Regions from separate parts of the Mesorhizobium sp. P2_E7 genome, predicted to be linked through region 1. Evidence: predicted binding sites of a transcription regulator. Region 1 holds the regulator's gene; the other holds the start of a gene.
What was found. The regulator PhoB, encoded in region 1, activates phosphate uptake and scavenging genes when phosphate is short. The targets are predictions, from matches to a motif close to TGTCATNNANCTGTCAT.
Positions count from the first base shown of each region.

Region 1 (7,563 bases):
ATCAGGCGGTCATAGCCGACCACCGGAATGCCTTCGTCCAGCGCCTTCTGCACCGCCGGGCCAATGGCGGAGGCATCCTGCGCCAGGATGATCAGCGAATTGGCGCCCTGCGAGATCAGGCTTTCGACGTCAGTCAGCTGCTTGCCGGGATTGGACTGCGCGTCGGCGGAAATATACTTGTCGCCGGCAGCCTCGATCGCCGCCTTCATCGCCGCTTCGTCGGTCTTCCAGCGCTCTTCCTGGAAGTTCGACCACGACACGCCGATGACCTTGTCCTTCGCCTGCGCGACCGACACCAGCGTCAGCGACATGGCGACACCCGCCAGCATGGCGGCTGCAAATCTGTTCATGTTAATCCTCCCTGCGCCGCGCGCGGCGCGACAAAACTGGCCCGAAGGCCGGCACACAGAGGCTCTATTTTTTCGAGCCTCGAAAAAATACTGGTCCAACGGCGAGGCGCTGTCAACATCGATTCTGATGGAATCTGATGGCCTCCGCGAATTTTTTCGAGACTCGCAATAAACAATGACAGCGCCGCCGGCTTCTGCCAATATTTGCGTAGCGCCCCTGACCGCCTTCATTATCATGAGGCGCGAGGAGGACCGGGAGGAAACAAAAATGTCGGTTGGAATCCGCCACGACGATTTGCGCCGTCGCAACCGTGCGATGGTGATTTCGGCCGTGCGCCGTGCCGGCCAACCGTCGCGGACCGAGATCGCGGCGACCACCGGCCTCAGCCATTCGACCATATCGGCGATCTCGTCGGATTTGATTGCGGAAGGCATCCTGGCCGAAAGCAAGCCCGGCGAGACCGGCGCGCTGAAACGCGGCCGGCCGCAGGTCGGCCTTGGCCTCAACCCGGAAGCGGCGGCGGTGATGACCGTGGTGCTGTCGCTGAACTTCCTCTCCGTCACCGTCATTGACTATGCCGGCCAGGTGGTCGCCGAGGAACAGCGCCGGCTCGACACGCTGACCATTTCGCGCGACGAACTGATCGGCGAATGCACTGCCATTGTCAGACGCCGGCTCGAGGATCCCGACCTCGACGTCCAGAGCGTCGCCCGCATTGCCATGGGCATTCAGGGCATCACCGATTCGCATGCGCGCGCCATGCTGTGGTCGCCGATCACACCGCTGACCGACATTGCCTTCGCCGACATACTGGAAGCGGAATTCGGCATTCCGGCCACCATGGAAAACGACTGCAACATGATGGCGGTGGCGCTGCAATGGCGCCAGCCTGACCGCTATCGCGACGATTTCATCGCCATCCTGCTCTCGCATGGCATCGGCATGGGGCTGGTGCTGAAGGGCGAACTGTTCACCGGCACCCATTCGTCCGGCGGCGAGTTCGGCCACATGATCCACCGGCCCGGCGGCGCGCTGTGCCGTTGCGGGCGGCGCGGCTGCGTCGAGGCCTATGCCGGCAACTACGCTATCTGGCGCAGCGCAAAGATGATGAGCGAGGATGCCGAACCGGTCGATGTCGGCGACGCCGACATGCGGGCGCTGGCCGCACGCGCCCGCGAGACGGATGGCCCGGAGCGCGAAGCCTATCGCAAGGCGGGCGAGGCGCTCGGCTTCGGCCTTGGCAGCCTGTTCGCGCTGATCGACCCCGCCCCTGTCGCCATGGTCGGTGTCAGCGCCGCCGCCTTCGACCTGATCGAGCCGGCATTGCGCGAGGCGATCGCCCAGACCGCCGGCGGCCAGCACTCGAAGTCGATCTCCTTCGACACCGAGCCCAACGAACTGCCGTTGATCCGCGAGGGCTGCGCCATGCGGGCGCTAAGCTTCGTCGACCAGGAGATTTTCGCGCCCGGCATTCAAGCGAAGACCGGCAAGCACGTCGCCTGAGAGGCCGGCGACGGCCCGGCGCGCCGGGCTCTAGTCTTCGCGGATGGCGTAGCCGGCGCCGCGGATGGTGCGGATGACGTCCGGCATGCGGCCATTGTTGACCGCCTTGCGCAAGCGACCGACATGCACGTCGACCGTGCGTTCGTCGATGTAGATCGTCTCGCCCCAGACATTGTCGAGCAGCTGGCTGCGTGAGAACACACGGCCGGGGTGGCGCATCATAAATTCGAGCAGGCGGAACTCGGTCGGCCCCAGTCGGATCTCGCTCTTCTTGCGGTAGACTCGGTGCGATTCACGGTCGAGCACGATGTCGCCGACCTTGAGCACGCTGGACAGGACTTCCGGCTTGGCGCGGCGCAGCAGCGCCTTCACGCGCGCCATGAATTCCGGCGTCGAGAACGGCTTGACCAGATAATCGTCGGCGCCGGTCGAAAGCCCGCGCACGCGGTCGCTCTCCTCGCCACGCGCGGTCAGCATGATGATCGGCAATCGCTCGGTCTCGGGCCGCATCCTGAGCCGCCGGCAAAGCTCGATGCCGGACACCGCCGGCACCATCCAGTCGAGCACCAGAAGGTCGGGCACATTTTCCTGCAGCCGGATTTCGGCCTCGTCGCCGCGCGTTACCACTTCGACCTGGTAGCCTTCGGATTCGAGGTTGTAGCGGAGGAGCACGCCCAGCGGCTCCTCATCCTCCACGACCATGATGCGTGGCGCAATCATCAGCAGTTCACCCTTGTCAGGCCGACGTGGCCATCGCCGTCTCGTCCTGCTTCGGGCGATTGGCAGGCAATTGCTGGCCGGTCAGCACATAATACGCATTTTCAGCGATGTTGGTGACATGATCGCCGATGCGCTCCAGATTCTTGGCGCAGAACAGAAGATGCGTGCAGGCAGTGATGTTGCGCGGGTCTTCCATCATGTAGGTCAAGAGTTCACGAAACACCGACGTGTATTTGACGTCGATGCGCTCGTCCTCATTCCTGAGCTTCGCCAGCGCGGCCGCATCGGCGGCGGCATATTCCTCGACCACCCCTTGCACCTGGATCAGCACCAGTTGTGCCATCGCATCGATGGAATGCGAGAGGTCGCGCGGCGTGACGCTCAAGCCCACAGTGCCGACGCGCTTGGCGATGTTCTTGGCGAGATCGCCGATGCGCTCGAGGTCGCCGGCCATGCGGATCGAACCGACCACGGCGCGCAGATCGTTGGCCATCGGCTGGCGCTTGGCGATGAGCGTGATGGCGCGGTCGTCGAGTTCACGCTGGCGCGCGTCCATGATGGCATCATCGGAAACCACACGCTGCGCCAGCGCGTTGTCCGACGTGAGCAGCGCTTTGGTCGAGCCGCTGACCATCGACCCGGCCAGATCGCCCATGTCGCGGATCAGCTTGCTGATCTGGCCCAACTCTTCATCGAAGGAGGCGACGGTATGTTCACCCATGATCCTGGTCCTCGTGCCTGAAAATTCAACCGCTGGACGGCTCAGCCGAAGCGGCCGGTAATGTAGTCCTGGGTGCGCTTGTCGTCGGGATTGGTGAACATCTTGTCGGTGGCGCCCTCCTCGACCAGGTAGCCGAGGTGGAACATCGCCGTGCGTTGCGACACGCGCGCTGCCTGCTGCATCGAGTGGGTGACGATGACGATAGTGTAGTTCTGGCGCAGTTCGTCGATCAGCTCCTCGACGCGGGCGGTGGCGATCGGGTCGAGCGCCGAGCAGGGCTCATCCATCAGGATCACTTCCGGCGAGACCGCGATGGCGCGCGCGATGCACAGGCGCTGCTGCTGGCCGCCGGACAGGCCAGTGCCGGGTTCCTGCAGGCGGTCCTTGACCTCGTTCCAGATCGCCGCCTTCTTCAGGCTCGACTCGACGATCTGGTCCATGTCGGACTTGCGCTTGGCCAGGCCATGGATGCGCGGGCCGTAGGCGACGTTCTCGTAGATCGACTTCGGGAACGGATTGGGCTTCTGGAACACCATGCCGACGCGAGCCCTGAGTTCGACGACGTCGATGTTCTTGTCGTAGATGTCGTCCTCATCGAGCGTGATCTTGCCGGTCACCCGCGCTGAATCGATGGTGTCGTTCATGCGGTTGAGGCAGCGCAGGAAGGTCGACTTGCCGCAGCCGGACGGGCCGATCAGCGCGGTCACCTGGTTTTGGCGGACGTCGAGATTGACGTCGAACAGCGCCTGCTTCTCGCCGTAGAACACGCCGACCTTGTCGCCGCGCATCTTGATCACTTCGTTCGACTTGGCGTTCATTTTGTCGCCCACTGCGTTTTCAAGGGACTGTTCGGTCATGATGTTCATACCAAATTGCCTTTTTTCTACCAGCGCCGCTCGAACCGGCGCCGAAGCACGATCGCGGTGATGTTCATGGCCATGAGGAAGACCAGCAGGATGATGATGGCGCCGGACATGCGCTCGACAAAAGCGCGTTCGGCCTCGTTTGCCCACATGTAGATCTGCACCGGTAGCGCGGTTGCCGGGTCGAAAGGTGTCTTCGGATAGTCGGCGACAAAGGCGACCATGCCGATCAGAAGCAGTGGTGCGGTCTCACCCAACGCGCGCGCCAGGCCGATGATGGTGCCGGTCAGGATGCCGGGCGCGGCCAGCGGCAGGATGTGCTGGAACACCATCTGCATCTTGGAGGCGCCAAGCCCAAGCGCTGCCGAGCGGATCGACGGCGGCACCGCCGCAAGGGCGGCGCGCGTGGCAATGATGATGGTCGGCAGCGTCATCAATGTCAGCACCAGGCCGCCGACGAAGGCGGCCGAGCGCGGCATGCCGAGGAAGTTGATGAACACGGCAAGCCCGAGCAGGCCGAAGACGATCGACGGCACCGCCGCCAGATTATTGATGTTGACTTCGATCAGGTCGGTGAAGCGGTTCTTCTTGGCGAATTCCTCAAGATAGATCGAGGCGGCGACGCCGATCGGCAGCGCCAGCAACAGCACGATCACCATCATGTAGAACGAGCCGATGATCGCCACGCCCATGCCCGACGTCTCAGGCCGGCTGGAGGCGCCATAGGTGAACAGGCCCGTATTGAAATGCTCGGCCATCACGCCATCGGCCTTGAGCTTGTTCATCCAATCGATCTGCTGGTTGGACACCTTGCGGCGGGCTTCATCGACACTGAGGTCGATCTGGCCCTTGAAGGCGGAGTCGAGATTGGCGGCGGCCAGGATGTTGACGTCACGCGTCGTGCCGATCACCGAGGGATCGGCGGCGACGATGTCGCGCAGCTGGACGCGGGCGCCCTCCGACAGGAAGCCCTTGAGCTTCAGCATCATCGGCTTGTTGGCGGGATCGATGCCGAGTTTGGCGACCAGTGCGTTTTCGGCGAGCTTGGGATAGTTCGCCTTGATCAGCACGTTCGGATCGGTGGCGCGCTTGCCGGAGGGATCGATCACCTTCTCGTCGAAGGTTATCGGCAGCGTCACCGTCGTCTGCCAGAAGGCGGTGTAGCCTTTCGAGACGATGGTGATCAGCATGATGGCCAGGAACGCCAGGCCGACCGAGATCGCAATCACACCATAGATGCGGAAGCGGCGTTCGGCGGCGTAGCGCGCCTTCAGCCCGATGTCGCGGCGCGGGCGCGCGACAGCACCCGCCATCGTGTCCAGGGGGATGTCGGTCATTCGTACTGCTCCCGGTACTTGCGCACGATGTAGAGGGCGACAATGTTCATCACCAGCGTCAGCGCGAACAGCGTCAGGCCGAGCGCGAAGGCGACCAGCGTCTGCGGTGAGTTGAACTCGAGATCGCCGGTCAGCTGGTTGACGATCTTGACGGTGATGGTCGTCATCGCCTCGAATGGATTGGCGGTGAGATTGGCGGCGACGCCGGCCGCCAGCACGACGATCATCGTTTCGCCGATGGCGCGCGACGCAGTTAGCAGGATGGCACCGACGATGCCGGGCAGTGCCGCCGGCAGGATCACCCGCTTGATCGTCTCCGAGCGCGTGGCGCCCAGGCCGAGCGAGCCGTCACGCATGGCGCGAGGCACCGCGGTGATGATGTCGTCGGACAGCGACGACACGACCGGGATCAGCATCACGCCCATCACCAGGCCAGCGGTGAAGATGCTCTGGCCCTGGATGAACGGCGAGCCGCCGGTGAGTGCCGCCGACAGGTCGCGCATGAATGGCCCGAGCGTGACCACGGCGAAGATGCCGTAGACGATGGTCGGGATGCCAGCCAGCAATTCCAGCGCCGGCTTGACCACCGAGCGCACGCTGCGCGAGGCATATTCGGACATGTAGACCGCCGACATCAACCCGACCGGCACGGCCACCAGCAGCGCGACGGCGGCAATGTAGAGCGTGCCGGCGAGAAGCGGGATCAGGCCGAACTGGCCCTGGCTGCCGCCCGAACCGGCGGCGGCGAAGCGCGGATCCCACACTGTGCCGAAGAAGAAGCTCATCGGCGACACGCTTTCGAAGAAGGTGATGGTCTGGAACAGCATCGACAGCACGATGCCGACCGTGGTCAGGATGGCGATGGTCGAGGCCGCAAGCAGCCCCCACAGCATCAGCCTCTCGACATTGTTGCGCGCCCTGGCGCGCGGCGCGATCTGCCGCAGCGCATAGAAGGCGCCGGCGATCGACAGTGCAAGTGTGATCACCGCGCCAAACAGGCCGAGCCTGTCCTGGACCTTGTTGGCCTCGACGGCGATCGGAATCATGTAGTCCTGCGTGTCGGTGGCCAGCGCCACGCCCTTGGCGATGAGCAACGGCTGCAATTCAGCGAAGGTGGCGGGAAGCGGCGTAGCGGCATCGAGCCGGCGCAAACCCTTGGCGAGGCTCTTCACCAGGCTGGCGTCGAGCGCTTCGCTGGCGACCTTGGAGTCGACAGTGCGTTCGGGCAAGGCGGCGTGGATGTGCCGGTCGAGATAGAAGGACGAGCCAATGTCCCAGACGGCGAGCAGCAGGACGGCAGGCAGGACGGCGAGCAGAAAGGCCCACCAGCCGTGGTAGTGGGCGCGCGAATGCGGCTTGACCTTGCCGGTATCCTGCGCCGCGGCGCGCTGGCGGCCGATCACGAAGGCGACCACGCCGATGGCAATGACTATGGCGAGTACGAGCAAGGACGACATCACCCACCCCAGGGAAAATTCAGATCGCCGCCGCCGTTGCGGCAAGCGGCAAAATCAGGGCGCGGATTTGGTCCGCGCCCTGATCCGGTCAGTTGATTACATCGTCTTTCCGGCGGCGAAGGCGTCGCGCTGGCTCTGACGCTCGGCGTCGGGAGCCGAAACCAGGCCGTACTGGGCGAGCGGGCTTTCCGGGCCGATCATCTGGTCGTCAAGGAAGAACTCGACATATTCCTTGAGGCCGGGAACGACACCGAGATGCGCCTTCTTGACGTAGAAGAACAGCGGGCGCGAAACCGGATACTTGCCGGTTGCGATCGTCTCGGTCGAAGGCACGATGCCTTCCACGGTGGCGACCTTCAGCTTGTCGGCATTGTTCTCGTAGAAGGCGAGGCCGAACACGCCGACGCCGGTCTTGTTGGAGTCGATGCGGGCGAGCGTCTCGGTGTAGTCGCCGTCGATGTCGACAGCCTTGCCGTCCTTGCGGATGGCGATGCAGGTCTTGCCGATTTCCTTGTCGTCGGCAATGCCGGCGGCCTTCAGGGCGGCCTTGTCGCAGCCGGCGTCGAGAAGCTTGGTCTCGAACACTTCGCGGGTGCCGTGCTTTTCACCGG
Region 1 is NZ_JBFUER010000003.1:239,996-247,558, forward strand. It holds gene xylF (D-xylose ABC transporter substrate-binding protein) at 1-350, opposite strand, end outside; gene AC1DYC_RS20245 (ROK family protein) at 619-1,854, shown strand; gene phoB (phosphate regulon transcriptional regulator PhoB) at 1,885-2,574, opposite strand; gene phoU (phosphate signaling complex protein PhoU) at 2,591-3,295, opposite strand; gene pstB (phosphate ABC transporter ATP-binding protein PstB) at 3,337-4,161, opposite strand; gene pstA (phosphate ABC transporter permease PstA) at 4,179-5,495, opposite strand; gene pstC (phosphate ABC transporter permease subunit PstC) at 5,492-6,952, opposite strand; gene AC1DYC_RS20275 (PstS family phosphate ABC transporter substrate-binding protein) at 7,049-7,563, opposite strand, start outside.

Region 2 (7,563 bases), on a different contig from region 1:
CGACCTGGATCACTTTTATGTTGAACGGGGCGAGGCTCTCAAAACCCTTCAGCCGCTTGAGATAGAGGCTCGTCATGTCATCGATGCTGGTGTCGAGCGGCACGTCCTGCGGCCAGTAGGGCAAGCGGCGGCGGTATTCGATGATGCCCTGGAACAGCGTCATGTGCAGGCTGGAGATGGGCGTGAAGGCCAGCCGGTCGGCATCCGGCATGGTGCGCATGCGCTCGCGCACTTCGATGACAACAGCTTCGGAAGGCGAACCGTTGACGAGATGGCTGACGACCGTGTTGCCGGGCTCGGGCACGAAATTGCCTGACGTGTCGTAACGGGTGCCGAGATGCACCGGAGGCTTGGGGTTGGTGCCTTCGAAAAAGCCGGCGAGCGAGGGTCTGATGGATTGAGGCATTGCGATCTCCTTTTGGGAGATGGCCTCGTGTCCGAGTCATGTGTCAAGGATGTGAATCGGGCCGGTCTTATGACGATGATGTGATGGGCTATCCGCCGTATTTTTCCAGGAAAGCCTCAGCCTCAAGCTCGCGAAAATCGTCGAGCGCGGCGCGCAGCCTGGCATGGTCCCAGTCCCACCAGGCAAGCGCCTGGTAGCGCTCCGCCGTGCGGCGGTCGAAGCGCTCGCGGATCGGTTTTGCCGGCACGCCGCCGACGATGGTGTACGGCGCGACATCCTTCGACACTACAGCCCCGGCGCCAACCGCAGCCCCGTCGCCGACTGTGACACCGGGCAGGATGGTCGAGCCGTGGCCGAGCCAGGTGTCGTGGCCGATGGTGACGCGTTTGGCGCGCCGCTGGGCGAAGAATTCGCTCTCATGCTCGGCGTCGTCCCAATAGTCCGAGGCGCGGTACGTGAAGTGGTGCAGTGTCGGCCGCCATGTCGGGTGGTTGGTGGCGTTGATGCGCACGCTTGCTGCAATGTTGGAGAACTTGCCGATGGTCGCGCACCAGACGGCGCAATCCTGCATCATGTAGGAATAGTCGCCGAGGATGCTTTCGGAGACGCGGCTGCGGTCGGCGATCTCGGTCCAGCGGCCTAATGTCGAGTTTTCGACCTGTGCCGTTTCGTGGACGAACGGCTCCTCCGACAATTTCCTGCTCATGCGGCGATTTTTCCGGCGGCGAAAGAGGTGACGTCGATGATGCGATCAGCGACCGCGTCACGGACATCCAGGTCATGGAAGATGCCGAGCAAAGCGACGCCCGCCGCCTTCTTGGCGGCGATCAGCGCGACAACCACATCGCGGTTCTTGGCGTCGAGCGAAGCGGTCGGCTCGTCGAGCAGCAGCACCGGGTGCTCGGTGATGAAACCGCGCGCGATGTTGACGCGCTGCTGCTCGCCGCCGGAGAAGGTTGCCGGCGGCAGCGCCCAGAGTTTTTCGGGCAAATTGAGCTGCGACAGCAAGCGGCGCGCTTTCTCGCGAGCGCTCTCGCGCTCCTCGCCGCGCTCGACCAGCGGCTCGGCGACGACATCAAGTGCGGAGACGCGCGGCACAGTGCGCAGAAACTGGCTGACATAGCCGATCGTCTGGCGGCGCACGGCCAGCACCGTGCGCGGGCTCGCATTGGCGAGATCGATCAGGCCGCCTTCATGCTGGACGATGATCTGGCCTTCATCGACGGCGTAATTGCCGTAGAGCATCTTCAGGATCGAACTCTTGCCGGCGCCGGAAGGGCCGCCGAGCACAGCGCATTCGCCGGCCCGGATCGAGAACGAGACGCCGGCGACGACCGGCAATTTGATGCCGTCGCGCAGATGCATGGTGAAGCTCTTGGCGACGTCGGAAACAACGAGGGGCGTAGCCATCATCACACCTGCAGGATGGAAGAAACGAGAAGCTGGGTGTAGGGCGCGCGCGGGTCGTCGAGGACACGGTCGGTGAGACCGCTTTCGACGACGCGGCCGTCCTTCATCACCATCATGCGCTGTGACAGAAGCCGGGCCACGGCGAGGTCATGGGTGACGACGATCGCCGCGAGGCCGAGATCGGTGACCAGGCCGCGCAGCAGATCGAGCAGGCGCGCCTGCACCGAGACGTCGAGGCCGCCGGTCGGCTCGTCCATGAATACCAGCCGCGGGCCGGTGACGAGGTTGCGGGCGATCTGCAGGCGCTGGCGCATGCCGCCGGAAAAGGCGCGCGGCTCGTCGTCAATGCGGTCCTCGTCGATCTCGACGCGCGACAGCCAGTCGACGGCGGTGGCGCGGATCTTGCCGTAGTGGCGGTCGCCGACCGCCATCAACCGTTCGCCGACATTGGCGCCGGCCGAAACCGTCATGCGCAGGCCGTCGGCCGGGTTCTGGTGGACGAATCCCCAGTCGGTGCGCATGAGGAAGCGGCGCTCGGCCTCGCTCATGCGGTAGACCTCGCGGAACTGGCCGTCGCGCATGCGGTAGCTGGCGGTGCCGGAAGAGGGCAACAGCCGCGTCGACAGGCAGTTGAGCAGCGTCGTCTTGCCGGAGCCGGACTCGCCGACGACGGCCAGCACTTCCCCCGGCCACAGGTCGAAGGTGACGTTCTCGCAGCCGACGCGCGAGCCGTAGAATTTGGACAGTTCCGATACGCGCAGCAGCGGTTCGTCGGTCATTGCGCCGGCTCCATTTTTTCTGCGGCAAGATGGGTCTCGGGAGCAAGGTGGCCGCGATGGCCATCAGCACGCCGCTTCTCGCAATGGTCGGTGTCGGAGCAGACGAACATGTGGCCGCCATGGTCGTCGAGGATGACCTCGTCGAGATAGACATTCTCGGCGGCGCACAGCGCGCAGGGCTGGTCGAAGGTCTGGACCTTGAACGGATGATCCTCGAAGTCGAGGCTGACGACATCGGTGAAGGGCGGCACGGCGTAGATGCGCTTTTCGCGCCCGGCGCCGAACAGCTGCAGCGCCGGCGAGCGATGCATTTTCGGATTGTCGAATTTCGGCGTCGGCGAGGGGTCCATGACGTAGCGGCCCTCGACCTTGACCGGATAGGCATAGGTGGTGGCGATGCGGCCGTGTTTGGCGATGTCCTCGTAGAGCTTCACATGCATGAGGCCGTATTCCTCCAGCGCATGCATTTTACGGGTTTCGGTCTCGCGCGGTTCGAGGAAGCGCAGCGGCTCGGGGATCGGCACCTGATAGACCAGAACCTGGCCGGCGCTGAGAGGATGTTCGGGGATGCGGTGGCGGGTCTGGATGATCGTGGCGCTGGCGGTATCGGTGGTGACAGCGACATTGGCGACCTTCTTGAAGAAGGCACGGATCGAGACCGCATTGGTGGTGTCGTCGGCGCCCTGGTCGATGACCTTCAGCACATCATCCGGACCGATGATCGAGGCGGTCACCTGCACACCGCCGGTGCCCCAGCCATAAGGCATCGGCATTTCGCGCGAGGCGAACGGCACCTGATAGCCGGGAATGGCGATGCCCTTGAGGATCGCCCGACGGATCATCCTTTTGGTCTGCTCGTCGAGATAGGCGAAGTTGTAGGTGGCGATGTCGGTCATGGCGATCACATCCACATTGTGCTATCGAATTGGCGTCCAGAATGCGCAAACAGGGGCGAAATCGGATGACCCAAACCGGTTGGATACATCTCGGAATCCTGCTGCTTGCGTTCGTCGGCGTGGTCGCCTTCATCCTTCGGCGCATGGTCCTGCCCGCACCGAAAGATGGCGCGCAGGGCGAGACCGTTGGCGGCGCCAGTGGTGGTTACGGCGGCGGCATGATTGATGGCGGAGGCCATTAGCATCACTCTGCGGCCTCCCGCTTTTCTTCCATCTTTGCAGGGTTTTCACGTGCCTCGTACTCGGCGCGCATGCGGCGCACGAGGTCGAGTTCGGCCTGGAAGTCGACATAGTGCGGCAGCTTCAGATGCTCGACGAAGCCGGTCGCCTGGACATTGTCCGAGTGTGAAATGACGAACTCCTCGTCCTGCGCGGCAGCGACGACATCTTCGCCGAGTTCCGTTGCGCGCAGCGCCCGGTCGCACAGCGCCATGGCCATCGCCTTGCGCTCGCTCTGGCCGAAGACGAGGCCATAGCCGCGGGTGAATTGCGGCGGTGCCTTGGCCGAGCCCTTGAACTGGTTGACCATCTGGCACTCGGTGACGCGGACCTTGCCGAGCGGCACCGCGAAGGGCAGTTCCGGCACGTCGAGTTCCAGCTCGACCTCGCCGATGCGGACCTCGCCGACAAAGGGGTGGTTGCGGGCATAGCCGCGCTGGGTGGAGTAGCCGAGCGCCAGCAGAAACCCTTCGTCGCCGCGTGACAGCGCCTGCAGGCGGATGTCGCGCGCCATCGGAAATTCCAGCGGTTCGCGTGTGATGTCGCCGGGGACATGGTCCTGCGGCATCTCGCCATCCGGCTCGATCAGGCCTTCGCGGGCGAGGATCGCCGAGACGCGCGGCATCGCCTCCGCCTCGCCGGCCCGTTGCAGCGGTTCGGCGACATCGGCGCCGGCGGCAAGCTCCGGGTCGAGCAGCCGATGGGTGTAGTCGAAAGTGGGCCCAAGCAGCTGGCCGCCGGGTAAATCCTTGTAGGTGGCCGACACGCGCCGCTCTACCAGCATGGCGCCGGTGTCGATCGGATTGCTGTAGCCGAAGCGCGGCAGCGTGGTGCGGTAGGCGCGCACCAGGAAGATCGCCTCGATCATGTCGCCGCGCGCCTGGACGATGGCGAGCGCTGCCAGTTCGCGGTCATAGAGCGAGCCTTCGCTCATCACCCGGTCGACGCCGAGCGCCAGCTGCTCGACGATCTGGTCGAGACGCAGGGCCGGCACCGAACGGTCGCCGCGCCGGCGGTCGGCAAGCAGGCTGTGGGCATTGGCAATTGCGGCCTCGCCGCCTTTTACCGCGACGTACATTTTACGCCTCCATCGTCTTGATGCGCGTCGTGCGCGGCAGGCAGGCGATGCCGCCGGGGGCCGCCAGGATGATGTCGATGCCGCGCGGAAAGCGCTGACTGTTCTGCTTCCATTGTTCGACGAAATGACGCGGCATCTGCGCCGGCGCGATGGTCGCGCTGGTTTCGATCCCGGGGCCTTCAAGCAGCAGCGGCGCGCCGGAGGTCAGATCGCTCACCTGCAGGATCAGTGTCGTCGAACGGTCGGGATAATCCTGTGTGCCCTGCGAAAAGCCGTCGAGGGCCGCCATCTCCGCCGGGTTGGCGATCAAGGCGAAATGCGCGTCGGCCGGTGTGTTGGCGAGCGGCGTGCCGGCGTGGAAGCCGAGCCAGGCTTTCACCGCGGCCGACGTCTGCAAAGCAGGGTCGAGCCAGAGCGGGGTGTCGTGATCGCAGAGCGAAAGCGCGATGGCGCCTGCGGTGGCCGACAGTGGCGCCGGCGGGCGGGCGAAGGCCGGCAAAGGCTGCACGCTGCCCGGTCGTGCCATGGCGTCCATGACGGCGCGGAAGACGGTCTGGGCGTTGAACACCGGATCGGCGAAACCGCCGTCGATCGATTGGGCTGCGATGTCCATCAGTCTTCTCCGCGCACCATGGTGAAGAAATCCACTTTCGTTGCCGCCGTCTCGGCGCGGCGCTTTTCGCGCGCTTCGCCTTGGGCTGCGCGCAATGGCGCGACCAGCGCGGTCTCGACCGACTGGCGCTGCGCGGGGTCCTGCCAGAGCGCGTCGGCGATGGCCGCCAGCCTCGCCTTCTTCCTGTCGCGGCCGAGCATGTAGCTGTGGCCGACCTGTCCGGAGGGCAGCCGCACGGTGGCGCGGGTGACCGTGGCTTCGCCGACATTGAAGGGGGCGCCGCCGCCGCCGATACGGCCGCGTATGGTCACCAGGCCGGTTTCCGGCCCGCGCAAAAGCTCGGCCTCGGAGGTCAGGCCGGCCTCGTTCCAGAGCCGGGCGATGTCGTCGCCGCTCGCCTGCGCCAGCGTCGCCATGACGGCTTTGCGCTCGGCCTGGTCGCGGGCTTCCTGTCCTCGCATGCGACTAACTCCCTGAATGTGTAAAATTTGTCTAGTGATATAGACAACTATACAAATAATACCTATTATCTAACCCGTGTCCATGACGGGTGGATGACATGGGTGTGATCGGGGGCAAAAATGGCCGGGCAAAAGATGGCGAGCCGCATTGAACGGCGCAGCGGCGTCTCCTTGTGGCGGCAGATCGCCGACCAGATCCTGCATTCGATCGCCGCCGGCGATTTTGCCGAGAATGCCGCGTTGCCGCCGGAAGTGGCGCTGGCTGAGCGCTACGGCGTCAACCGCCACACGGTGCGCAGCGCCATATCGGCGCTGGTACAGGACGGCGTGCTGCGGGCCGAACAGGGACGCGGCACCTTCGTCTTGTCGCGCAAGCGGCTGTCCTACCCGATCGGCGCCCGCACGCGGTTTTCGACGGGCCTGCAAGGGCAGACGTCGGAACGGCATATCGTGCTGCTTACATCAGCGGTCGAGCCGGCCAGCCAGCGTGTCGCCGAGGGCCTCGACCTTGCCAGGGGCACTGAGGCGATCCGGCTGGAGACGCGCGGCGAAGCCGATGGACGGCCGGTGTCGCGCGCTGCCAGCTGGTACGAGGCCAAGCGTTTCGCCGGCATCGATGCGGTGATGGCGGAGACCGGTTCGATCACCGCCTCGCTCCGGCGCTTCGGCGTGGAAGATTATCTCAGGCAATCCACGGTGCTGTCGGCACGCCATGCCGATGCCGCTGACCTTGCCGACCTCAACCTGCAGCCGGGGGCCATCGTGCTGGTCGCGGTTGCCGTCAACGTCACGCCGGATGGCCGACCGATCCAGTTTTCAGAAACGCGGTTTCCGGCGGAGCGGGTGGAGCTTAAACTGTCGGCGCTGTAGGGAGTGACGGCCTTATACGAGACATCATACTGATGTCAGACCAAGTTTGGTCGCGCTCGTTTTTCAGCGGCTTGACGTTTGAGGACCGCCTTCCCCCACTCCGTCTCGGCTTCGCCGAGCCACCTCTCCCCCCTCCGGAGGGAGAGGAAGGGAGCCCGCCTTGCTAAGCTCGCGCCATTCCTCTCCCCCGTCGATCGGGGGAGAGGTGGTCTGCGAAGCAGACCGGAGTGGGGGTCGACCTGGGCGGGCCGTCTTCAGTTCGGGCCGGGTTATGACCCAACCTCGATGACCGCCTTGATCAGGCCGGATTTCTCGTGCGCCCAGCGGGCGAGATCGTGCGGCGTGGCGGCGAGCGTGGTGCGGTGGGTGACGAGCTTGGCCAATGGCACGGCGCCGTTGCGGATGGAGGCGGCGACGTGGTCGAAGTCGGCCTTGAGTGCGTTGCGGCTGCCGACCAGGGTCATCTCGCGCTTGTGGAATTCCGGATCGGAAAAGACGATGTCGTCCTTGACGACGCTGACCAGCACCAGCGTGCCGCCATGCGCGACATGGGCGAAGGCAGATTGCACCGATTGGGTGTTGCCGGTGGCATCGAAGACGACATCAAAACCTTCGCCGCCGGTAGCATCGCGCACCAGCTCGGCTGCCGCTTTTTGCGAGCCGTCTAGCGTAGCGAAGCCGAGTTCGCTTTTGGCAAAGTCGAGCCGCTCCGAACTCATGTCGAGCAGGCTGACATCGAGCCCGGCGATGCGGGCAAACAGGGCGGCGCCA
Region 2 is NZ_JBFUER010000001.1:3,395,123-3,402,685, reverse strand. It holds gene AC1DYC_RS16745 (DUF1868 domain-containing protein) at 1-406, opposite strand, end outside; gene AC1DYC_RS16740 (DapH/DapD/GlmU-related protein) at 495-1,112, opposite strand; gene phnL (phosphonate C-P lyase system protein PhnL) at 1,109-1,816, opposite strand; gene phnK (phosphonate C-P lyase system protein PhnK) at 1,819-2,595, opposite strand; gene AC1DYC_RS16725 (alpha-D-ribose 1-methylphosphonate 5-phosphate C-P-lyase PhnJ) at 2,592-3,491, opposite strand; gene AC1DYC_RS16720 (hypothetical protein) at 3,557-3,733, shown strand; gene AC1DYC_RS16715 (carbon-phosphorus lyase complex subunit) at 3,736-4,848, opposite strand; gene phnH (phosphonate C-P lyase system protein PhnH) at 4,850-5,461, opposite strand; gene phnG (phosphonate C-P lyase system protein PhnG) at 5,461-5,922, opposite strand; gene phnF (phosphonate metabolism transcriptional regulator PhnF) at 6,043-6,792, shown strand; gene AC1DYC_RS16695 (zinc-binding alcohol dehydrogenase family protein) at 7,062-7,563, opposite strand, start outside.
Region 2: phnF (phosphonate metabolism transcriptional regulator PhnF) is a predicted target of PhoB. The motif match lies at 6,005-6,021, and genes of this name have one in related genera.